3 regions of the Ferdinandcohnia sp. Marseille-Q9671 genome follow, and region 1 is predicted to be linked to each of the others. Evidence: a T-box and tRNA genes for the amino acid it is inferred to sense, from the RefSeq annotation. Region 1 holds a T-box; the other regions hold tRNA genes.
What was found. The T-box of region 1 lies ahead of metG (methionine--tRNA ligase). A T-box ahead of a tRNA ligase gene usually reads a tRNA of that ligase, here a tRNA-Met.

Region 1 (7,921 bases):
TGTTATTCCTGTTCAGACAGTCGGAGAAATGGAAATCGCGATGGATAAACTTCAAACGGTTTTAACGGAAGAATTGAATAAAGATGTTTCAGTAGAGGTATACCCGGACTATAACGGTGTTGTAGAAGCAATGAATTACGACAAAATTGATATGGCTTATTTTGGTCCATTAACGTATGTGGTAGCTCATGAAAAAAGTGGAGCAAAAGCAATTATTACTCAATTGATAGATGGTGAACCCTTTTATCACTCTTACATTATCACTCATAAAGATAGTCCGTTGAATTCGATTGAAGATGTAGTAGCAAATTCAAAAGATATTGATTTCGCATTTGGTGATATTAATTCGACGTCTGGCTCTCTCATCCCTTCTATCGAATTACAGGATCAAGGAGTTTATACATCAGAGGATGAACACCAATTTAAATCTGTCCGATTCACAGGCTCTCATGATGCTACAGCGTTAGCCGTTCAAAATCAACAAGTTGGAGCAGGAGCAATCGATAGTGCTATATACAACCAGTTAGTTGAATCTGGAAAAATAGATGGCTCTTTATTTAAAAAGATCTGGCAATCCGAGAAATTATTTCAATATCCATGGGCTGTACATAAAGACACAGACGAAGAAACAATCAATAAGCTGAAAGACGCCTTTTTAGCCATAAAAGACGAGGAAATCTTAAATGCTTTTGGAGCTAGTGGTTTTACGAAAGCATCTGATGAAGATTATGAGAGCATACGTCAGGCTGCTGTCAAACAAGGAATAATAAACGAATAGAGCTGATAAACATGTGGTTTAAACGAACTACTTTGCTAACCGTGGTTCTATTAAGTATCGCAGTATATTTTAGTATGAGAATAACTGAATTTGACCTTTCAAAGTTTCGTGATTTTCGGAATATGATTCATTTTCTTTCTCAATGGTTTCCTATGGATGTTTCAGCACTACCTCGAATGCTTGAGGATAGTGCTGAAACACTTGCCATGGCTTTTATAGGAAGTATTTTTGGACTTATTATCGCTTTACCGATTAGCTTTTTTGCTGCTCGAAACACGTCACCCTCCCCTATTATTTATAACATCGTTAGGTTCATATTAAGTTTTGTGAGGTCGATTCCAGAAATCGTGTTTGGGTTGATATTATTAACGGCTTTAGGACTTGGTCCCTTCCCTGCCGTTTTGGCGATTATGTTTCATAATACGGGAGTACTTGGCAAATTAGTGTCTGAGCTAATCGAGTCGGCTGACCCTGGTCCACAGGAAGCAATGAAAGCGGTAGGATCAAAGGATTGGTTCGCCTCTCTTTTTAGCATCCTCCCACAAATCTGGCCCAATGTATTGTCGCAATTCTTCTATCGATTTGAAGTGGCGATTCGGACCTCCCTTATTTTGGGTTTTATTGGTGGCGGAGGGATTGGCCAACGTCTCTTTAATGATTTTAAAAGCTTTCAATACTCTTCTGTATCGCTAGATGTTTTACTAATTATGATACTTGTGATTGTTGTGGACTCAATTGGAAGCTATGTTCGTAATCGGGTTATCTAATGGAGGTTGTCAGGGATGATCGAAATGAAGGATGTTACTGTTTATTATTCTAATTCTAATAAACCTGCTTTAACCTCGGTAAATCTCAAATTAACTGAGGGTGAATTTGTCTGTATATTAGGTAAAAGTGGTGCAGGAAAGTCAACGCTTATTCGTTGTATGAATGGGCTGCAACAACCCACAACTGGCGATGTGTTTTTTAATGGAGAAGCATTCACGAAAAAGAGTACTGAACAGCAACGGCAGACTCGGAGAGAAATCGGGATGATATTTCAGCATTTTAACCTAATCCCTCGTTTAACTGTTTTACAAAACGCATTAACAGGGATATTTGGATATCGAAGTTCGATTAAGAATCTGCTTGGCTTGTTCTCGAAAGAAGAAATGGAACATGCTAGACGGGTCCTTGAGATTGTAGGACTTTCTGAGTTTGAAAATCGTAGGATCGAACACTTGAGCGGCGGACAAAAACAACGAGTTGGGATTGCTCGAGCACTCCTACAAAAGCCACGTGTATTTTTAGGAGACGAACCAGTCGCAAGTTTAGATCCCGGAACAGCCAATCGGATTTTTACTTTATTAAACGAACTACATCAACGTCATAATCTCTTATCTGTGATGAATCTTCATGATGTCGAGCTTGCAAAACAGTTTGCTACTAGAATTATTTCTTTGAAAAATGGAGAGATCATTTTCGATGGAATACCCGGGGATTTTACTACAGATTTGTATAACCAGACATATGGAACTATGAACTAAATGATGAAGATACTTCCTTTATAGGAAGTAATTGTTTTCTTTTTCCCGAATTGTTATACTTCTTGTATATTATTAGAAAAGAAGGTACACACATTGTCGAAAAAAAAATTACAATATTGGTTAATTCAAATCCTATTAATTTTAACGATTATCTTTGTTTCTACGAAAATTACATTTCTGTTTAAACCAATTGGCGTGTTTTTCTCTACAGTCTTTTTCCCAATTTTAATTACAGGATTCCTGTATTTCTTATTAAATCCTGTCGTTCGGTTTTTACACCGTAAGAAAGTGCCAAAAGTTCTTGGGATATTAATTATTTATGTCGTGTTCTTTGGTTTAATAGTGCTAGCAATCGGAAATTTAGTCCCTGTTATTTCAGCTCAATTTACAGCGTTAGGAAATGCTCTCCCAGGTTATGCGAATCAAGCGATGGACTTTTTTGAGGATTTCTCTAAATCCTCGGAATTTAAATGGATTCAGGATGAACAGCAGGATTTACTAAAAACAATTGAGGAAAAATTAATTGCCTTTGCGAATACACTTCCAAACCGAATTACTGGTGGTATTACTCAAATCATTGGGGTAATAACAAGTATTGCAATCATACTTGTTACCGTTCCCTTCTTGTTATTTTATATGTTCAAGGATGGAGATAAATTTCCAGGGGCAATTGTTCGATTTTTCCCAAAGGTATACAGAGATGAAGCACTTACCATTTTAAAAGAGACAGGTGAAACACTTTCTTCTTATATCCAAGGTCAGGTGACAGTTGCTTTAGCTGTCGGAACGCTAGCCTTTATCGGTTATTTAATAATTGATTTACCGTTTGCCCTTGTGATGGCATTAATTGTTGCTGTCACAAATATCATCCCATATGTCGGACCAATTCTTGGTGGAGCACCTGCAGTGATAGTCGCTCTATTCGACTCACCAACGAAAGCATTTTTAGTTGTAGTGGTGATATTAGTTGCTCAACAAATCGAAGGGAATGTACTTTCCCCTCTCATTCTTGGAAAATCTCTTGATACACATCCAGCTACAATTATTATTCTCTTACTCGCAGCGGGTAACCTTGCAGGAGTATTGGGTATGATATTAGCTATCCCGACCTATGCAGTTGTCAAAACAATTGTCATCAATATAGTTAAATTCCTGCGGGCCAAGAAAAAGGTGACCTTAACAACGGATGTATAGGGTAATGTACTCGGTTCACACAAACTAATTATACAAGGCTTAGAGAATATTATCTCTAAGCCTTGTTTTTTTAGTAAGTATATATTTGGGGAACCTTATTGCATGAAATCTTGGATGGCAATAATAGATATGACAATTCCAGCAAAATAGAAGACTCGTTTTTGACTACCAACTCTATTCTTCTTATATAACCGATAACCACTTACAAAAAAGCAAAGGCTAAGTGATAGGTAAAAGAATGGAGCCACCATCATATTATCTGAAAAAGCTAGGTACAAGAATAAAACTAGAGTGATGATAGTAATAGCCATTTGAATTGAAAATACAGATTTAACATGATTGTCTAGACCTTGCGTAATCTTGGACTCCTTCATTTAACCACCCCCACCTTAACATTATATCTTACAGTCTGATATTTACCAATATAACCCAGGCTTCTTAGATATCGTTGTAAGTAATGTAAAGTCAACTTCATCTATTGTTCCAATAGTTTCTTTTACATCCCATAATTTTATATCAGATGTTTCATGATTCTTTTGAAAGGGTTGTAAACTCTCAATAGAGGCAAAGTAAATTGGGTTATATTTCAGAGCATTATTTGAAATGTTTTTGACCTTCAATAAACCCAAAAATTCCATATGTCCTACCTCTTGCCCTGTTTCTTCATATAATTCTATTATCGCACATTCACGTGGTGTTTCATTTTCTTCCCTTTTTCCAGCAGGTATTTCCCATTGTTGTCTCCACGTGTTAAAGCATAGGAGATACTTGCCAGAGCACGTAATGATTGCAAAAGAACCAGCAACGGGTTCATAGTAATGTATTTCCTCTTCGCGGATGGTAAGTAGATCAAGGAATTCAAAACCATTGTTTTTACTTCTATTCAAGTATACGTTCCTCCTTAAATTAATCTTCGAAGCTCCTCTTCGATCCTTACAGGGTCTATTCGTTCAAACAATGGTTCTACGTTTGACAGATGTTCCGAATGGACGAAGAATGCTTGCCAGCTCGTTTCTGTTATGTTGATCATTTCCTTGACCTTTCTGCTTGAAAAAGGAAGAAATGGAGTGAGAATATGAGATATATTTGCGATAAGATAGACACAATCTGCTAGTGTTTGCTTGCATGATGTAGTATCTTCCTTTATTTGTTGCCACGGTCTTTGTTCATCAAAATATTTGTTTGAAAATCTAACAACTTCAAATATTTTCTCCAAGCCTTGTTTGAAGGAAGTCGTTTCAATGCAATCCCCTACTTCCTTGTATAACTGATTTATTTTATCTTGTACAGATGAAGTTATGTTACCTTTAGGAATAGCACCATCAAATGACTTTTCAATAAATTTGAGCGTGCGATTAACAAAGTTCCCATAAGCACCCAATAATTCGCTATTATGACTATAGATGAATTCCTTCCAAGAAAAATCGGCATCTCGGTTCTCAGGTGCATTAATCGTTAAGAAATATCGAATAGAATCCGGATCGTACCTTTTTAAAAGATCTGGAACCCATACTGCCCAGTTTTTACTTGTAGATAATTTTTTCTTTTCTAGAGTTAAATACTCGTTTGAAACAATATGCGTCGGTAAGGAATCTATTTCAAGTCCTGCAAGTATCCCAGCCCATATTATGGAATGAAAGGGGATATTGTCTTTCCCGTGAACATAATAGGATCGAGCACAAGAATTCCAAAAGATAGAGTCATCGTTATTTGTATGTTTGGCCCATAGTTTACTTGCTGTGTAATACCCGGACACCGCCTCAATCCAAACGTAGATTTTCTTATCCTCATATCCAGCTACTGGAACACTTACTCCAATTGGCAAATCCCTAGATACTGCCCTATCTTGTAACCCTTCGTTTATATATCGTTTCGTAAGAGTAATGGCATTTTCTCTCCAACGTTTCTTGTTTTCTGCGTCTTGGGTATAGTTTTCTATTATTGTTTGGAAATGGCTTAATGCAAAATAAAAATGCTCAGTTAATCTTGTAGAGGGTTCATGTGCACAAATTTTACATTTTCTTTCGAGTAGTTCTAGCGGCTCTACAATCGTGGAGCAGTTATCGCACTGATCACCACGAGAAGGCTCTTTGCATACTGGACAAATTCCTTCAACATACCGGTCAGGTAAGAACTGCTGACAATGCTCACAATACGTTTGTTCCATTTCTTTTTTGTAAATCAGTCCCTTTTCAAGTAATGTTAGAAAAATCTCTTGGACTATTTTATGGTGATGTTGGGTGTCCGTTCTTGTATACATATCATAGGAAAATCCTAATCTTGAAAAACAGTCTTCAAATTCTTCATGATACCGATCTGCAATCACACTTGGAGAAACACCTTCTTGTTTTGCTCGTACGGTAATTGGTGTTCCATTGCAATCACTCCCTGATACATACAAAACACTTTCTCCCTTTAAACGGTAATACCTAGCTAGTATATCCCCAGGTAACAGACTCGAAATATGACCTACATGTAATGAACCATTCGCGTATGCCCATGCTCCACCAATAAAAATACTCATCAAACTTACCTCCTAAAATGAAATAGAAAGACAAAAAAACCTCGCCCATAACTGTAATAAGTTAAGGGCGAGGTTTACATTCCACGCGGTACCACCTTTATTCACAAATAGCTCATGCCATTTGCCTCAACAAGTACGGAGTATTTAATGCTACTCTTATACTGTGACATTTGTAACGAGTGCCAAATCTCGTCGTATCCTACTTATACGTAACGTATGTTCAGTACGCAGCTCAGAGACCATTGTTCAAATGACTGTTTTTGCTTCTTTTCAGCTACCGAAGCTCTCTGTCGAAAAACATGTACATTTTACTTTTTCTCTTCAATGCCTTTTATTATAAAATTTAGTTTATTTCAATATTTTCCATTTGTCAATTTTTCTTTTGGAGGATTTGTTGAACGATTAATCACCTACCTCTTTCGCAATCAGCTCATAAGATGAAATCCTATCCTCAGGTGTGTGAGTGATTGTGACAATCATAATTTCGTCGGCTTGGTATGCTTGTTGAAGTGCTACGAGTCTCTCTTTTACTTCACTTGGGTTACCGATAATGACCTTTTGTTTCATGTTTTCAAATGATTCAAGGAGGTTATTCTTCTCTAGATATTGTCTAGCCTCCGCGATAGATGGCACTCCGAAAGTCTCCTCTCCCTTTTCTCTTTGTTTTCCCCAGGCATACGAACTTAAGGCAATTTCTTGTGCACGCTCTGTAGTTTCGGCACAAATGGCTGAGACCGTGACAATAACCTGTGGTTTGTCCCCTTCCTTACGTGGGGTAAAGTTTTGGATATATTGCTGTACAATGTCTTCGCCGTCGTTATCACTCATAAATAGACCGAATGTGTAAGCCATTCCTTTTTCTGCAGCAAGTAGTGCACTCTTTTTGCTTGTTCCTAACAACCATGGAACAGGTGGTGTTGGAGGAAGTGGTGGTGCTTTAAGAGTCGAAAACGCATGATCAGATGGAAAGTCATTATGTAAAAAATGAAGCAGATCCTCAATTAATTCTGGCATTTTATAAACCTGTTGCAGAAAGTTATCTGACAGTGCGTTGGTTGCTTCTGCTGAGCCACCTGGTGCCCTACCAATTCCAATATCGATACGATTTGGAAATAAAGTCGCAAGCATATTATAGATTTCAGCTACCTTGTATGGTTTGTAATGTGGCAACAAAACAGCTCCGGACCCTAAGCGAATGGAGTTCGTGTTGGCACCAATAAAACCTAGCATCACTTCAGGTGCTGGACTTGCAAGACCAGGCAGGTCGTGATGCTCAGCAATCCAATATCTTGTGTAACCCAATTGTTCTCCCGCTTTTGCTAGCTTCATGGACTCTATCAATGCTTCCCGTGGAGTTTGATTAGCTGAAATGGGAGCCTGATCCAAAATACTAAGTTTCATCTTACCAGCTCTCCTTCTACTCTTTCACTTCTACAAGTGATAAGGTGAAATCTCCTACTTGATCTTTTTCATATAGATTTGTTATGGAAGTTGAATATTGCTCGATACTTACTTTACATTCAATGTTCCTATCAGGCACTTTTAAGTCAAACTTTCCTTTATATAAAAGCGTTGTTACATCGTGATAATCTTCGCTCGATACTTTAAAATCAACAGTTACACGCAGTACTCCCTCATGGAGATCTTCCTTGTAATCCGTAATCTTCAATTTATAATCATTCAAGTATATTTCATTTGTCATAAGTAACGTCCTCTTCTTTCCTGTTTTTTATCACCATTGATACGAATAGTCCCTTATAATATTCCTTCTTTTCAACAAGTAGGAATCCGCTTTGTGTAATGGTTGTAACTGTATCTCTGTTTAAACAGCAGCCATCACAAACCCTTTTCCACACTGGAGTGAGCACATTCTGCAATTTTGCTAAAAAAGCATTTCTC
Region 2 (7,921 bases), on a different contig from region 1:
AAGCTGGGAGGACCATCTCCCAAGGCTAAATACTCCCTAGTGACCGATAGTGAACCAGTACCGTGAGGGAAAGGTGAAAAGCACCCCGGAAGGGGAGTGAAATAGAACCTGAAACCGTGTGCCTACAAGTAGTCAAAGCACATTTATGTGTGATGGCGTGCCTTTTGTAGAATGAACCGGCGAGTTACGATCCCGTGCAAGGTTAAGTTGAAGAGACGGAGCCGCAGCGAAAGCGAGTCTGAATAGGGCGAAATAGTACGTGGTCGTAGACCCGAAACCAGGTGATCTACCCATGTCCAGGGTGAAGTTCAGGTAACACTGAATGGAGGCCCGAACCCACGCACGTTGAAAAGTGCGGGGATGAGGTGTGGGTAGCGGAGAAATTCCAATCGAACTTGGAGATAGCTGGTTCTCTCCGAAATAGCTTTAGGGCTAGCCTCGAGTATAGAGTCTTGGAGGTAGAGCACTGATTGGACTAGGGGCCCTCATCGGGTTACCGAATTCAGTCAAACTCCGAATGCCAAAGACTTGATTCTCGGGAGTCAGACTGCGAGTGATAAGATCCGTAGTCAAGAGGGAAACAGCCCAGACCACCAGCTAAGGTCCCAAAGTATACGTTAAGTGGAAAAGGATGTGGAGTTGCTTAGACAACCAGGATGTTGGCTTAGAAGCAGCCACCATTTAAAGAGTGCGTAATAGCTCACTGGTCGAGTGACTCTGCGCCGAAAATGTACCGGGGCTAAACGTATCACCGAAGCTGTGGATTGTTCTTACGAACAATGGTAGGAGAGCGTTCTAAGTGCAGCGAAGTCAGACCGGAAGGACTGGTGGAGCGCTTAGAAGTGAGAATGCCGGTATGAGTAGCGAAAGAGGGGTGAGAATCCCCTCCACCGAATGCCTAAGGTTTCCTGAGGAAGGCTCGTCCGCTCAGGGTTAGTCGGGACCTAAGCCGAGGCCGAAAGGCGTAGGCGATGGACAACAGGTTGATATTCCTGTACCACCTCTTTACCGTTTGAGCGATGGAGGGACGCAGGAGGATAGGGTAAGCGCGCTGTTGGATATGCGCGTCCAAGCAGTTAGACTGGTAAGTAGGCAAATCCGCTTACCGCGAAGGTTGAGCTGTGATGGCGAGGGAAATATAGTACCGAAGTTCCTGATTCCACACTGCCAAGAAAAGCTTCTAGCGAGGTAAATGGTGCCCGTACCGCAAACCGACACAGGTAGGCGAGGAGAGAATCCTAAGGTGATCGAGAGAACTCTCGTTAAGGAACTCGGCAAAATGACCCCGTAACTTCGGGAGAAGGGGTGCTTTTTAGGGTGAATAGCCCTGAAAAGCCGCAGTGAATAGGCCCAGGCGACTGTTTAGCAAAAACACAGGTCTCTGCGAAGCCGCAAGGCGAAGTATAGGGGCTGACACCTGCCCGGTGCTGGAAGGTTAAGAGGAGGGGTTAGCTCTAAGCGAAGCTCTGAATCGAAGCCCCAGTAAACGGCGGCCGTAACTATAACGGTCCTAAGGTAGCGAAATTCCTTGTCAGGTAAGTTCTGACCCGCACGAAAGGTGTAACGATCTGGGCACTGTCTCAACGAGAGACTCGGTGAAATTATAGTACCTGTGAAGATGCAGGTTACCCGCGACAGGACGGAAAGACCCCGTGGAGCTTTACTGCAGCCTGATATTGAATTTTGGTACAGCTTGTACAGGATAGGTAGGAGCCTTGGAAGCCGGAGCGCTAGCTTCGGTGGAGGCGTCGGTGGGATACTACCCTGGCTGTATTGAAATTCTAACCCGAAGGCCTTATCGGCCTTGGAGACAGTGTCAGGTGGGCAGTTTGACTGGGGCGGTCGCCTCCTAAAAAGTAACGGAGGCGCCCAAAGGTTCCCTCAGAATGGTTGGAAATCATTCGTAGAGTGTAAAGGCACAAGGGAGCTTGACTGCGAGACCTACAAGTCGAGCAGGGACGAAAGTCGGGCTTAGTGATCCGGTGGTTCCGCATGGAAGGGCCATCGCTCAACGGATAAAAGCTACCCCGGGGATAACAGGCTTATCTCCCCCAAGAGTCCACATCGACGGGGAGGTTTGGCACCTCGATGTCGGCTCATCGCATCCTGGGGCTGTAGTCGGTCCCAAGGGTTGGGCTGTTCGCCCATTAAAGCGGTACGCGAGCTGGGTTCAGAACGTCGTGAGACAGTTCGGTCCCTATCCGTCGTGGGCGTAGGAAATTTGAGAGGAGCTGTCCTTAGTACGAGAGGACCGGGATGGACACACCGCTGGTGTACCAGTTGTTCTGCCAAGGGCATCGCTGGGTAGCTATGTGTGGAAGGGATAAGTGCTGAAAGCATCTAAGCATGAAGCCCCCCTCAAGATGAGATTTCCCATAGTGTTAAACTAGTAAGATCCCTCGAAGATGACGAGGTTGATAGGTCAGAGGTGTAAGCATGGTGACATGTGTAGCTGACTGATACTAATCGATCGAGGACTTAACCAAAAACGAAAAGTGTAGGCGACTGTACAGCCTCGACAAGCGCTGGAACTTCTGTCGGAAAAGTCGTAGACTTTGACAGAAGAAGTGAAGCGACCTCGAGAGGCTAGGAGCCGAAACTGGACATAAAAAAACTTCATGAATGTTTTAGTTATCTAGTTTTGAGGGAATGAATCCTTCTAATAGTCTAGTGACGATGGCGAAGAGGTCACACCCGTTCCCATACCGAACACGGAAGTTAAGCTTCTCAGCGCCGATGGTAGTTGGGACTTTGTCCCTGTGAGAGTAGGACGTCGCTAGGCTATATATTATTATCGCGGGGTGGAGCAACGAGCGTTACTTCACAGCAATTACTGCGAGTTGTCCCGACGGATATACCTCCTTGAATAAGCTTGCAGAGGAAGGGACAGTCAAGTGCTACCTTAGCGCATGGCAAAAAATAATATAGTTTCTATTATCGCGGGGTGGAGCAGTCTGGTAGCTCGTCGGGCTCATAACCCGAAGGTCGTAGGTTCAAATCCTGCCCCCGCAACCAAAAAAATGATTGACGTCATACATACAATATATTAGAATAATAAATGTCTAATAAATGGTCCCGTGGTGTAGCGGTTAACATGCCTGCCTGTCACGCAGGAGATCGCCGGTTCGATCCCGGTCGGGACCGCCATATTTTTTAAAGCATACGAAACATATTGTTTCGTTTTTTTTATATCTTTTTTTGAAGAATTTGATGAAATGCTGTAAACTTAATTATGCATCTAGGTCCTTAGGAGTTGTCCTAAGGATTTTTTTCACGAACCGGATTTTTTTAAGTTTATTTCTTTTGATATATAGTAGGAGTGACTATAATGTCCATAAAGGATGAGTTTTATTTTATTAATCAAATTAAACCAAATCGGGTCTTTCAATCCGGTCTAATTACAGGAATTGGTGATGATGCAGCACTTGTTCGCCCTACAGCCAATATGGAACAAATCGTTTGCATGGATACGATGGTAGAAGGTGTTCATTTCACTTCATCTACTATGAACCCTGTCCAAATCGGATATAAGGCATTGGCCGTTAATATAAGCGATATTGCGGCAATGGGAGGCATCCCCCTCTATTATTTAGTGTCAATTGCCATTCCAAAGGGATGGAATGAATCCGATTTGTTATCGATTTACAAAGGTATGGCAATGCTAGCAGATAAGTACAATATCGATTTGATTGGTGGAGACACTGTTTCTATTTCTGACACATTGGTTATCACTGTTACTGTACTCGGTGAGGTTGAACAGGGAAAGCATTTATTACGTAGTAATGCGAAGCCAGGGGATGTTGTATTTGTTACAGGCACAATCGGGGACTCTGCTGCTGGTTTAAATTTATTATTACATAAAGGCAGAAATCATACCTTCACTGAGTCAGAGCTGACTCTGGTCCAAAAACATCAATATCCACAACCAAGAGTTGAAATTGGAAGACTTTTATCGGTACTTGAAAGAGTCTCCTTGAACGATATTAGTGACGGTTTGGCGAGTGAGGCAAATGAGATTGCCAAGGCTAGTAAGGTTTCTATCATAATAGATCAAGATAAACTACCTTTACATGAACACCTTACGAAAGAGAAAAGTGGTAAATCAATCGAATTTGCACTTTATGGTGGAGAAGACTTTGAATTAGTCGGAACCATGGGAGTTTCTGACTGGGAGCAGGTTCAAAAACATGCGATTGAAAGTGGATACACACTTACGAAAATCGGAACTGTCACAGAAGGTGGACCAAGTGTGTTTTTAGACCATAATGGAGAATTACATAGACTTGATATGAAGGGATATAACCATTTTAACTCTAGTCAAGAGTAGTTTCTCTACTCTAATCGCTTAAAAATGATTGCATAACATGTAAAATAGGTAGGGGTTAAAACTAATTACTGAACAAATAAAAGTAAAGCCTCCGGCGAAGCCTCAACTTTTTCGAAAACGGGCGTAAAAATGCCAAGGCCATTTGAATAAATAGGGTGTGATTTTACGAATGAAAAAATTTGAGTTTATTACAAATACACCTGAGGAAACGGATAGCTTTTCTTATCGTTTAGCTGAAAGGCTAGAACCTGGGGATGTAATAACCCTAGAAGGGGATTTAGGTGCAGGAAAAACAACGTTCACCAAAGGACTTGCGAAAGGAATTGGGGTCATAAGAACGGTCAATAGCCCGACATTTACTATTATTAAGGAATATAAAGGTCGAATCCCTCTTTATCATATGGATGTATACCGCTTAGAGTACAGTGATGAAGACCTAGGTTTTGATGAGTATTTTGAGGGTAATGGTGTGACGGTAGTAGAATGGGCACATTTGATTGAGGACCGCCTTCCAGAGGAGCGACTTACGATAAAAATCGAGCACATGGGAGATTTCAAGCGCAAGATTTCTGTTATTCCATTGGGAGAGCGGTATGAACAATTATGTGAGGAGATATTTGCCTAATGAAAGTATTAGCAATTGATACATCGAATTATGTATTAGGTGTTGCATTAGTTGATGGGGAAAAGGTTCTTGGTGAAATGATTACAAATTTACCGAAAAACCATTCGGTTCGTGCCATGCCAGCAATTGAACAACTAATGAACGAATGTGGGATCAAACCTGGAGAGTTAGATAAAATTGTAGTTGCGAAGGGTCCAGGATCATATACAGGAGTTAGAATAGGGGTGACCATAGCAAAAACGCTATCATGGTCACTTCAAATTCCGATAGTAGGTGTTTCAAGTCTAGAAGTAGTTGCGGCTAATGGAAGATTTTTTAATGGCCTTCTATCACCTTTATTTGACGCTCGACGTGGGCAAGTATACACAGGATTATATCGTTATGAATCAAATTCTTTGACTTGCGTCGAAGAAGACAAGATTATATTGCTTAGCGATTGGTTGGCAGAGCTTAAAAAAAGGAACACTCCAATTTTATTTATAGGTAATGACGTAGGTATCCATAAGGATCAAATTGAAACAGAATTGGAATCTCTTGCATATGTTGCACCATATACAGATTGGAATCCAAGACCAAGTGAGTTAGCGAATATTGGTTTGAATCGTGAGGCTGAAGACGTTCATGCGTTCGTACCAAATTATATTCGTTTGGCAGAGGCAGAAGCCAATTGGCTTGGAAAGAGGCAGGGGTAATATGGAAAATATCATGGATCAGCAGATTTTATTCCGATTTATGACGTTAGATGACATTGATGATGTCATGAAGGTTGAAACGTCAGCATTTACAGTTCCGTGGAAAAGGGAAGCTTTTTATAATGAGCTTGTCCATAATCAATTTGCAAAATATATTGTCATGACTGAAAACGATAGAGTGATTGGATACTGTGGAATGTGGCTTATTATGGATGAAGCGCATATTACAAATATAGCTTTATTACCAGCGTACAGAGGAAAAAAGTTGGGAGAAGCCCTTCTTATGCAAGCAAAGTTATTAGCCATGCAGCATCAGGCGGTTACTATGACGTTGGAGGTCAGGGTATCAAATCACATTGCCCAATCGCTTTATAAAAAGATGGGCTTTCAACCTGGTGGCATAAGGAAAAATTATTATACAGATAATCAAGAAGATGCGTTAGTTATGTGGGTGAATCTAAATGAATGAAAATCAAATAATTATGGGAATTGAAACGAGCTGTGATGAAACAGCCGTAGCCATAGTAAGAAATGGACGTGACATTCTTTCGAACGTTGTGGCATCGCAAATTGAAAGCCATAAGCGTTTTGGAGGAGTTGTTCCAGAAATTGCTTCTAGGCATCATGTTGAAGAAATTACAATTGTGATTGAGGAGGCTCTAAAGCAAGCCGATGTCACATTTAAGGATATTGATGCAATTGCAGTAACGGAAGGGCCAGGTTTAGTGGGTGCATTGTTGATTGGTGTTAATGCAGCAAAGGCAGTGGCTTTTGCTCACGGTATTCCGCTATTAGGTGTACATCACATAGCTGGACATATCTATGCGAACCGACTAGTTGAGGAGCTAGAATTCCCCCTATTATCTTTAGTTGTTTCTGGTGGCCATACAGAGCTCGTTTTAATGGAAGAGCATGGTTCATTCAGGGTCATAGGGGAAACAAGAGATGACGCTGCAGGTGAGGCTTACGATAAGGTAGCTCGTACTCTTAATTTGCCGTATCCAGGTGGCCCTCATATTGATCGACTAGCACATGAAGGAACAGCGACGATAAATCTGCCAAGGGCATGGTTAGAAGAGAATTCATACGATTTTAGCTTTAGTGGGTTAAAGTCTGCGGTAATCAATACCCTCCATAATGCAGAGCAACGGGGAGAGGTTATAGACCCCAAAAATCTTGCTGCAAGTTTTCAGGAAAGTGTAATTGATGTTTTGGTTACAAAAACACTGAGAGCAACGAAAGAATTCAATGTCAAACAAGTTCTTTTAGCCGGAGGAGTTGCGGCAAACAAAGGCTTGCGAACAACGTTAGAGAGTAAGTTTTCAGCTATTTCAGGTGTAAAGCTTGTTATTCCTCCACTTTCTCTTTGTACGGATAATGCGGCGATGATTGCAGCGGTCGGAAGTGTATTATTTGAAAAAGGAAAACGATCTTCTTATGCATTAAATGCTAATCCAGGATTGGATATTGAACATATGCACTAGTTAAAAAGTCCTCATTTTAGAAGAGGACTTTTTTGTTGATAAATTATCCACATATTATGAACATTTGTGGAAAACCTTCAAAAGTAATTGAAATATCTAGAATGAATATGTGGACATGTTTTGTGGATAAGTGTTAGCTCATTTGTGGATATTGTGGATAAAACGGTGTATAACTCAATAAAATGTGGAAAAGTCTGAATAAAAGCTTTTTTTATAAAAAAAAACCCCAACTGAATATAAAAATTCAGTTGGGGATAACTTTAACTTACCAGCAGTCCACAAAAAAATAAATGAATTGTGGATAGGTGTAAAGGTCTATATAAACTTTATTTTGTTATCCAGTAGTTTCATGGAGAGATTCCCATTCCTCCATAAGTGCCTCTAGTTTAGATGTACATTTTTCATTCTCTTCATTAATTCGCTGTACCTCTTCGTGATTTTGGTAGACCTCAGGATCACAAAGGAGTTCCTCATTTTGCTCAATTTTCTCTTCAATGGAAGAAATCTCGAGTTCAATTTCTTCGATTCGTCGTTTTCGTTGACGTTCTAGCTTCTTAAGTTCCTTTTCCTGTTCATAGGAGGACTTCTCTTGAACTATTTCACGGTTGTCTACCTTTTTCTCAAGCATGTCTAACCGCGCAAGCTCTTCTGTTTCATATTTCTTTTCAAGATAATAATCGTAGTCACCTAAATACTCTGTCAAACCGTCTGTTGATAACTCAAATACCTTAGTGGCTAACCTATTAATAAAATATCGATCATGTGACACAAAGAGTATAGTACCTGGGTAATC
Region 3 (7,921 bases), on a different contig from region 1:
AAGTGTTTCATTGCTCTCATAGTGGGCTCTTTCTCCATTCCCCATTCCATCACTTATTGCTACCGCATGCTTCCCAACACCTAATTCAATGGTAGAAAAGCTATCGCCCGATACTAATCCACCGCCCTTGGCTGCATGTGCAACTCCCGTATCAATGACGTACGCTTTTGCAGAACCTAGTGAAACATGACAATACCCATTTGGATATGCAGAACACTCCTCGCTTTTCACTAATATCGTTTCCTCCAGTATATCTGATAGCATCGGAGCAATTAGCTTTTCACATTCCCCACTTCCGTTACAGTATGGAATACTCAACTCTATATCAACATTTCCTTGTTCAACACTATATATTTCTACATGACCAATTTGTATTCCAAATGACTGTAAGGCATCTAGTATTTGTTCTTCAAGTAAATGGTGGTTTTCACCTTCACGTTGAATTTCCTTTGCGAAATCACTCATTACCTGAGAGACACCTAATAACTGGTCAGCTACCAGCTTTCGACTCTCTTTCACTTGCTTTTTAAGCTTTTGATTTGCTTGATAATACGTAAGCTCTTGCTCAACCGCATCTATTACCTTTTGGGACCTTACACAATGCTTGTCCCAGTCCCTCGTTAATTTATGGTTATACATGAGAGAATTTGTTTCACATCCATGCATAATGTCTTTCATATAATCATATGTTTTAGTAAAGTTCTTTGACCAACAAGCCTCCTTCTTAAAGCAGGATTGGCATGTTTTTTCCGTTACGTTACTTAAGAATAGATCAATTTCACGATCCTTATCCTCTTCTTCAACCGGGTACCCATACTCGGTAAAACTATTAGACAAGGCTTGAAACACGGTTGAAAACTGCGCGACACGGTTTGCGGTCACATCACGAACCTTCCTAAGATATTGCTGTTGTTCCGCATTATGCTCAGGCGTTCCTGGGATGTTTTTTGCAATTTTGCTTATTAATACTCCTGGTGTTAGTAGAAATAATAAAATGGCAACACCTGATTCATAGAGCGTGGGAATAATTTGACTTGCACCTTCTCCATAAAGACCAATGAGAAGAGTCCCGACAATCAAACCAAGTGCCACACCGGCCTTTTTTCCTTCTTTTAAAAGACCACCTAATAGTCCCGAAAAAGCCAAGAGGCTCATTTGGTACAAGCTTGTAACATTTGCTAGACTTAAAATAAGTCCAGTTACAACCCCTACTGTTGACCCTATTGTGGCACCCGCAATAAAGGCAAACAACAGAACGACATATCTTGAAAGAATATTGGAAATGGACATCTCATAGACGAGCCACCCCATAGTTCCAGTTAACACAGACGCAATGAGTATGATGAGACAAATGACTTCTTCTGTTTTAAATGATTGTCTTCTTCTTTTCTCTGTTAGCAATGGAACACTCTGCAGAAAAATTAAAGTTAAAATAAATGCTAACCCTGAACCAACTCCGATCATTACACCATCATGGATGGTAATTGAGCCTTGCATGATATATAAAATTAATCCTTTAGCTAAAGCAGATGTAAGCAAAACCATTGTTGGTAACGCTTTAATTAAGTCTACTTTAAACCGCTGAAGAAGCTTATAGATTACTAGGAAAAATGTAATTGATAAAAATGTAAAGATGGTTACGTCCGCTGATAGGGTAAAAGACCCTGCAATTACAGCAGCCATTGCGATTCCAGCTTTTCCTTTTTTCATCATAAAGACTGCTGCAAAGAACGGCAGTGCAAAGGGGGTTATTTCATTAAGGATCAAGGCTCGTCCAAGTAAAAATCCTACGACTCCTATCAGAAGCCCATGTAGTAGAAATAGATTTTCAAGTTTGATTAGCAAGCGATTAAACCATCTGGACAATGAGTCCTGAGTCTTTTCAATCGAAACCTCTGTAATCGGTCCACTCAAATTCCTTTCTATTCTTTCCATTTTAGAACACTCCCCGTATTTAATAGTTATCTGTTATTATACAGTTGCTGTTTTTCATAATTTGTCAAAACAACGAGAGAGAATCACAAAAACATTCGACGGCTTGTACAGTAATCCTACAAAATAAACGTCGTAGAGCACGTTTTTATAGCAATTCGTAGAAGATTTACAAGAATAGACAACAACAAATTGTTTGTATTATAGGAATTTTTGTATTATTATCCTCTATTACAAATTATATTGACGAACAGATAGACAGAAGGTATTATATTACTTGTGCTTATTAACTAGAGTACGAGGAATTGATATTCTAAACTTTCTCGAATTTTCTTGTAGAGGAAGGAACACAATTTCTAAGTTCAATGACTTATACTAAGTTCATTGCTCCTTTATCCTTTATGGCGGTGTAGCTCAGCTGGCTAGAGCGACGAGCAACGCTTCCATGAATCTTCCGCGAGTTGTTCCGACGCATGAATCATCCTCGAATTTTCTTGTAGAGGAAGGAACATAATTACTAAGTTCAATGACTTATACTAAGTTCATTGCTCCTTTATCCTTTATGGCGGTGTAGCTCAGCTGGCTAGAGCGTACGGTTCATACCCGTGAGGTCGGGGGTTCGATCCCCTCCGCCGCTATCAGAAATGCTGAAGCGACTTGATCAGAAATGAGAAAACTGGCCGACTAAGTTCGCCACGTCCTGTGGCAACGTCGGCACTAGCACATCCTGTGCGTCGAAGACTCCGACGAAGAAGCGTTCTTTGCTTCTTTCGGAGGAGTTGAAGTTTCTCGAGTTTCTAGTCGCTGAAGCTAGACATACCATATAAGTTTAGGCCCGTTGGTCAAGCGGTTAAGACACCGCCCTTTCACGGCGGTAACACGGGTTCGAATCCCGTACGGGTCATTAGAAATAGTTTCAACCAGCGAGAAGCTAGTGTGTATCACTAGCTTTTTTCTTTTGCCCAAAAAGGAGCACAAAAAAAAGCACCCTATAGGGTGCTTTATCATTTATATATGATAGCTACAGCAGCAGGTTATCCTCTTCTCGCTCCACGTCCACCACGTTTTGACTCGGTGTGACGCTTTAAGGAAGATAGACGATCTTCACTGTCCTTTAGAAAGCGATTCATCTTTTGTTCAAAGCTTTCTGGTTTGTTATTATGATTTTGGTCCTTTCTATTATTACGCGGACCATTGCTTCGTGGACGTTGTGGTTGTGGCGTTTCCTTGGCCTTTTTAATAGATAAACCAATTTTTCCGTCCTTCTCAACATTAATAACCTTGACCTCTACTTGGTCACCAACTTTTAAATGCTCATTAATGTCTTTAACATAATTGTCAGCAACCTCACTAATATGGACAAGACCTGTTGAGCCTTCTGGCAGCTCCACAAACGCACCGAAATTCGTAATACCCGTTACCTTACCTTGAACCTTGCTGCCTACTTCGATTGACATAAAAAAAATGCTCCTCCTTAAAATTGAACAAATCATTTAACTATATTATACATAATATAAAAATCAAGTGTCAATAAGGCTAAGACCCATCTCCAACTTTAAAGATGATTTCACCCTCTTTTGACAAGAAATAATCTCTTCGAATTATTTTTTCAATGTACTCATCATTATTCAGTTTTACGATTTCCTCTTCAAGAAGAACCTGTTCATCTTTTAGTGATGTTAGTTCTTTCTGTAATTGTTCTTTTTGTGAATGCTTTTCATCCATCGCCTTATGTTGAGAAACAACCATTGAAACAAGCACATAAGAAACGATGGCAACTAGCATTGCAAAAGCAAGTAATCTCCTGATTAAACCTTTTCGTTTTATCTGGTGAGCTTGCTCTTGCTCTTTATACTTTTCCATATAGGTTGATTGTAATTGTGTCACATTTTTCTTTCGAACTGCACTCATTATAGAGAATGCCTCCTATGATTTTCGTATCTTTTTCCACCATTTTATCAGTATAGGTTTGGTATTCTCTACTTTTTTCAAAAATCCTGCACATTTTCTAAAAATCTTTTCTACATATTTCGTAAATGCGGAAGGTAACATCCTCCAGATTAAGATCCCTGTCCACTTTATTGGGGCGAAACATACTTTGATGAGCATCCAGCAGATTTTAAGAAGTATGTTTCCAATAACCATCAATACATTTACTATTCCCAGTAATATCACAATAATAAGCTGATACAGCATTTTTATTGGTCGAACAATGAGCAATTCTCCAGTCCGCAATAAAAATTGATAGAAACGTATGATGGCTTGAATGATATGTTCTAATGCTCTTACATAGAATGATTTTAACAAGCTTTGATAAGCAGCGAACCCACATAGTATGGCAATAAATACATAAAAACGGAGTTCGCCCTCATTTACTAGCAATAGCGTGTAAAAGAATAAAAGGCCCTGTACAACCCAAAAAAGAACATCGTTAATAAACACTAAAAATTTGTTGCGTCTTGACCGTTGTAAAAAACGATGATATGTATCAAGAGAGGCTCCAAGCCATCCCCCCATACAAATCATAGCAAGTAATGTATAAAACTGTGTGGACAAGGTCATCTAAATAACTTGCTAAAGAATCCTTTAGCCTTCTCCGTCTGATGGTCGTCCAAATAACTAATGTCGTATACTCTTCCCTTGATTGACACAATACCTTTTTCAACATCCAGATTCTTCATTTGCAAGTTTTGACCACGTATTGCTAAGAATCCCATTACAGTTTCAAGTAAAAACTCCTCATTATCAAAGCTTTCAACATGTTTCACACCTGTTATATCAAGAAGTTTACGACTTCTCATGATCACATCATGCTCTTGCACGGTACCTTTATTGGATGAATTTCCATCATAGTATTGGTTCATCTTCTATCCCCCACATTCATACTTGAACAGTCTTCCAGAACCTTATTTAAAGCCAAACTCTTTTTAAGTGGCTCTTAAAGCTCTCTACAAACCATTCGATTCTTAGTAAAATGTATGAGTCAGTGTTGGAATTTAGAACAAGCCCTTACGTGAATGATGAATTATTCAAAATTCTGCTTCTACCTTTTCTTCCTTGATAAGAGTATAAAGCTTATTTGCATCTTCTTTTTTAGTAGTATCCTGCAAATCGTCAATTTTTACAGTTACAATTTTCTGACCAAACCGGATGGCTAATTCATCCCCCACCTTTACATTTGAGCTAGCCTTTCCTGCTATCCCATTAATAAGGATTCTACCTTGATCAGCCACCTCTTTTGCCAGTGTTCGTCTTTTTATTAAACGAGAAACCTTTAAGAACTTATCTAATCGCATCTCTTTCACCTCTATCTACTTTTATAAACCTTGCCTTTTTGCTTTCTCCCAAACCTCATCTAATTCTGTAAGTGTAAGTTCTTCCATCTGCATACCTTGTTTCTTTAGTTCACCTTCCATAAAACGAAATCGTCTAGCAAACTTCTGATTGGTCATCGTTATAGCTTCCTCAGGGTCAATTTGATAAAACCTTGCAATATTTGTTAGGGCAAATAGAATATCACCAAACTCTTGAATGGTCTCCATCTTTTCTTTTCCAAGTGCTACTGCCTCTTTGTATTCATTTACTTCTTCAAATACTTTTTCCCACATGGGTTCTACCGTTTCCCAATCAAATCCAACCTTCGCGGCCTTTTTTTGGTATTGAACAGCTTTCATAAGGCCTGGTAATCCTTTTGTTACACCATCTAAGATCGATACATCATCTTCACTATTACCTTTTTCCAATCTCTTAATCTGCTCCCAATTGGTGACAACCTCTTCAGCAGTATCTGCTGTTACAGTTCCAAAGACATGTGGATGTCTACGAATCATCTTCTCAGATATACCGCGAATAACATCCTGGATTGTAAACATTCCTTCCTCTTCACCAATTTGCGCGTGTAGAACAATTTGGAGGAGAACATCTCCTAGTTCCTCTGCCATATGTTCATCATCTTGATTGTCAATAGCCTCTAGCACTTCATAGGCTTCTTCTAACAAATACTTTTTTAAGGATTCATGGGTCTGCTTTTGATCCCACGGGCATCCTCCAGGTCCACGTAAAGCCGCAATAATACGTGTAAAGGTGCGGAAGTCATGGTAAAGAAGCTGCTCATCCTTTACTGGTGGGACATAGACACTTGTCAGGTTGTTCACTTCAATCCCTCGATCTAATTCATAGAGAGGGACTTTAACTATACGTTCGCTTCTACTTCCAGCTGCTGTTACAATATATACTTCATATTCATCTGGAAGCTGTTCCATTAAGGTTAACTTTACATTAGAGGCTATATATTGATCATATACCTGACAGATTATGATGTGCTGTGATAGCTGTAATTCATCTTTTTCAAGGGAAAGAGCATCTAAAAATTGAAAGCCTTCAATTGGATCAATTTTTAAAGATGCCAGTAGAGGGTCAATAAAGCTTTGACCACCTTCAATGTTCACCTGTAGATTATCCGCCTCATTGAGTAAAAGCTGCACCGTCTTCTCAGCAACCATTGGATGTCCTGGTACGGCAAATACGATATCCTTTGTGGTTGCTTCCTTTTTAAGAATCCCGACAATTTCTTCATATACGGATTCAAACTGATCATGTTTTTCATAGATTTCATCAAAGGATTGATAGGCAATACCTTCGTCCTCTAATTCTTTAATAACCGGATGCTCCTTTGTGCGAAGAAACAAATGTTCAGTTGATGTAAGTCTTCGATAGATACCAAGTGGAAGCTGTGACAAGTCACCTGCACCTAGTCCTACAACAGTGATGGTGTGTTTCATGATTTCCTTCCCCCTTTAAGTAACCTGATTAGAGAATTCCCTTTTGTCCCCATTGGGATAACAGAGAGTTCATCCTCAGAAAACACGCGTCCTCGTATGATAAAAAATAAATATGTTAAACCTCCAAGTAAAACCGATGATAGTGCTTCAACGCTTGCAAGTAAACGATTAGCATTCGGAAAGACAAAGTGCAACGCAAACGTATAACAAAGAATAACGACTATCATTGCGATTGCAGCGAACATAATCGGGTACATAAATCCCCAGTTTCGTAGGGTACCTGGTAGCTTCCGTTTTACAATTGAGATATGTAACACCGTTATAACTCCAAAGGCAACGAATGTTGAAATAGCCGCTCCAAACGTTTTATAATCTGGGATTAATAAAACGTTTAATACCCATTTTAATAGCATTCCAGCTAAAACTACAAGAGCCGGTAGGAAGGAATGTCCTAATCCTTGTAAAATAGCTGTAATGGTCTGCGAGAGGGTAGTAAAAAAAATAGAAAAACCAATGATGATTAACACATTTGTCCCCATATCATTTCGAAAGAGCATAATATTTGTAGGCTGTAGAACACATGCAAGCCCGACAGCTGCCCCGAGACCAACCACAACACTTAAACGGAACGTTAACTCGACCTTCTTTGAAATAAATGGGATGTCATTTCTAGCTTTTGCACTTGCGATTAAGGGAACAAGGGATAAAGCTAAAGATGTTGCAACAATTGTCCCGAGTTGAAGTAACGGTTGTCCTCGATCATAAATTCCCTTTGCTTGTTTAGCTGTCAGTTCATCCATTCCTCCTGATACTAACATCGAATATACAGTGAAAGAATCGACCAGCTGAAAAAGGATAAGCAAGAGAGCACTAATACAAATGGTCATTCCTTGCGTTAAAAGGATTTTTATAATTTCTGTTGTCTTTATGGTAGCCCTTCTGAACAAAAATTCCTTATAGGGCTTTCTCCCTTTTAGTAAAAAGAACATCAGAATGGAGATTGCTGCAAATCCGCCTGTAACTGAGCCAAAGATAGCCCCAGCACCAGCCTCATACGCACCATACCCTACATCCAACAGAATGAATGATGCAACTAAGATCGTGACAACTCTAATAAATTGCTCCGTTACCTGAGAAACAGCAGTTGGTACCATATTTTTATGCCCTTGGAAAAAACCACGGAATACAGAGATAAAAGGTAATAATAG

Region 2: it encodes a tRNA-Met, which carries the amino acid that the T-box ahead of metG (methionine--tRNA ligase) is inferred to sense. The anticodon was not compared.
Region 3: it encodes a tRNA-Met, which carries the amino acid that the T-box ahead of metG (methionine--tRNA ligase) is inferred to sense. The anticodon was not compared.

Annotation. Positions count from the first base shown of each region.
Region 1 covers NZ_CDRJTA010000004.1:1,178,696-1,186,616, forward strand. The annotation lists gene phnD (phosphate/phosphite/phosphonate ABC transporter substrate-binding protein) at 1-778, shown strand, start outside; gene phnE (phosphonate ABC transporter, permease protein PhnE) at 790-1,545, shown strand; gene phnC (phosphonate ABC transporter ATP-binding protein) at 1,561-2,304, shown strand; gene ACWNMY_RS21030 (AI-2E family transporter) at 2,398-3,498, shown strand; gene ACWNMY_RS21035 (hypothetical protein) at 3,594-3,872, opposite strand; gene ACWNMY_RS21040 (NUDIX domain-containing protein) at 3,915-4,385, opposite strand; gene metG (methionine--tRNA ligase) at 4,400-6,022, opposite strand; T-box leader at 6,083-6,356, opposite strand; gene ACWNMY_RS21050 (LLM class flavin-dependent oxidoreductase) at 6,425-7,423, opposite strand; gene ACWNMY_RS21055 (DUF3219 family protein) at 7,440-7,724, opposite strand; gene ACWNMY_RS21060 (class I SAM-dependent methyltransferase) at 7,714-7,921, opposite strand, start outside.
Region 2 covers NZ_CDRJTA010000002.1:167,238-175,158, forward strand. The annotation lists rRNA gene ACWNMY_RS12540 (23S ribosomal RNA) at 1-2,486, shown strand, start outside; rRNA gene rrf (5S ribosomal RNA) at 2,667-2,782, shown strand; tRNA gene ACWNMY_RS12550 (tRNA-Met) at 2,939-3,015, shown strand; tRNA gene ACWNMY_RS12555 (tRNA-Asp) at 3,072-3,147, shown strand; gene thiL (thiamine-phosphate kinase) at 3,329-4,327, shown strand; gene tsaE (tRNA (adenosine(37)-N6)-threonylcarbamoyltransferase complex ATPase subunit type 1 TsaE) at 4,497-4,952, shown strand; gene tsaB (tRNA (adenosine(37)-N6)-threonylcarbamoyltransferase complex dimerization subunit type 1 TsaB) at 4,952-5,644, shown strand; gene rimI (ribosomal protein S18-alanine N-acetyltransferase) at 5,658-6,113, shown strand; gene tsaD (tRNA (adenosine(37)-N6)-threonylcarbamoyltransferase complex transferase subunit TsaD) at 6,106-7,128, shown strand; gene ACWNMY_RS12585 (ABC-F family ATP-binding cassette domain-containing protein) at 7,463-7,921, opposite strand, start outside.
Region 3 covers NZ_CDRJTA010000001.1:2,315,166-2,323,086, reverse strand. The annotation lists gene spoIIE (stage II sporulation protein E) at 1-1,935, opposite strand, end outside; tRNA gene ACWNMY_RS11455 (tRNA-Met) at 2,497-2,570, shown strand; tRNA gene ACWNMY_RS11450 (tRNA-Glu) at 2,765-2,836, shown strand; gene ACWNMY_RS11445 (S1 domain-containing RNA-binding protein) at 2,967-3,389, opposite strand; gene ACWNMY_RS11440 (FtsB family cell division protein) at 3,469-3,843, opposite strand; gene yabQ (spore cortex biosynthesis protein YabQ) at 3,859-4,494, opposite strand; gene yabP (sporulation protein YabP) at 4,491-4,796, opposite strand; gene ACWNMY_RS11425 (RNA-binding S4 domain-containing protein) at 4,962-5,228, opposite strand; gene yabN (bifunctional methyltransferase/pyrophosphohydrolase YabN) at 5,250-6,713, opposite strand; gene ACWNMY_RS11415 (putative polysaccharide biosynthesis protein) at 6,710-7,921, opposite strand, start outside.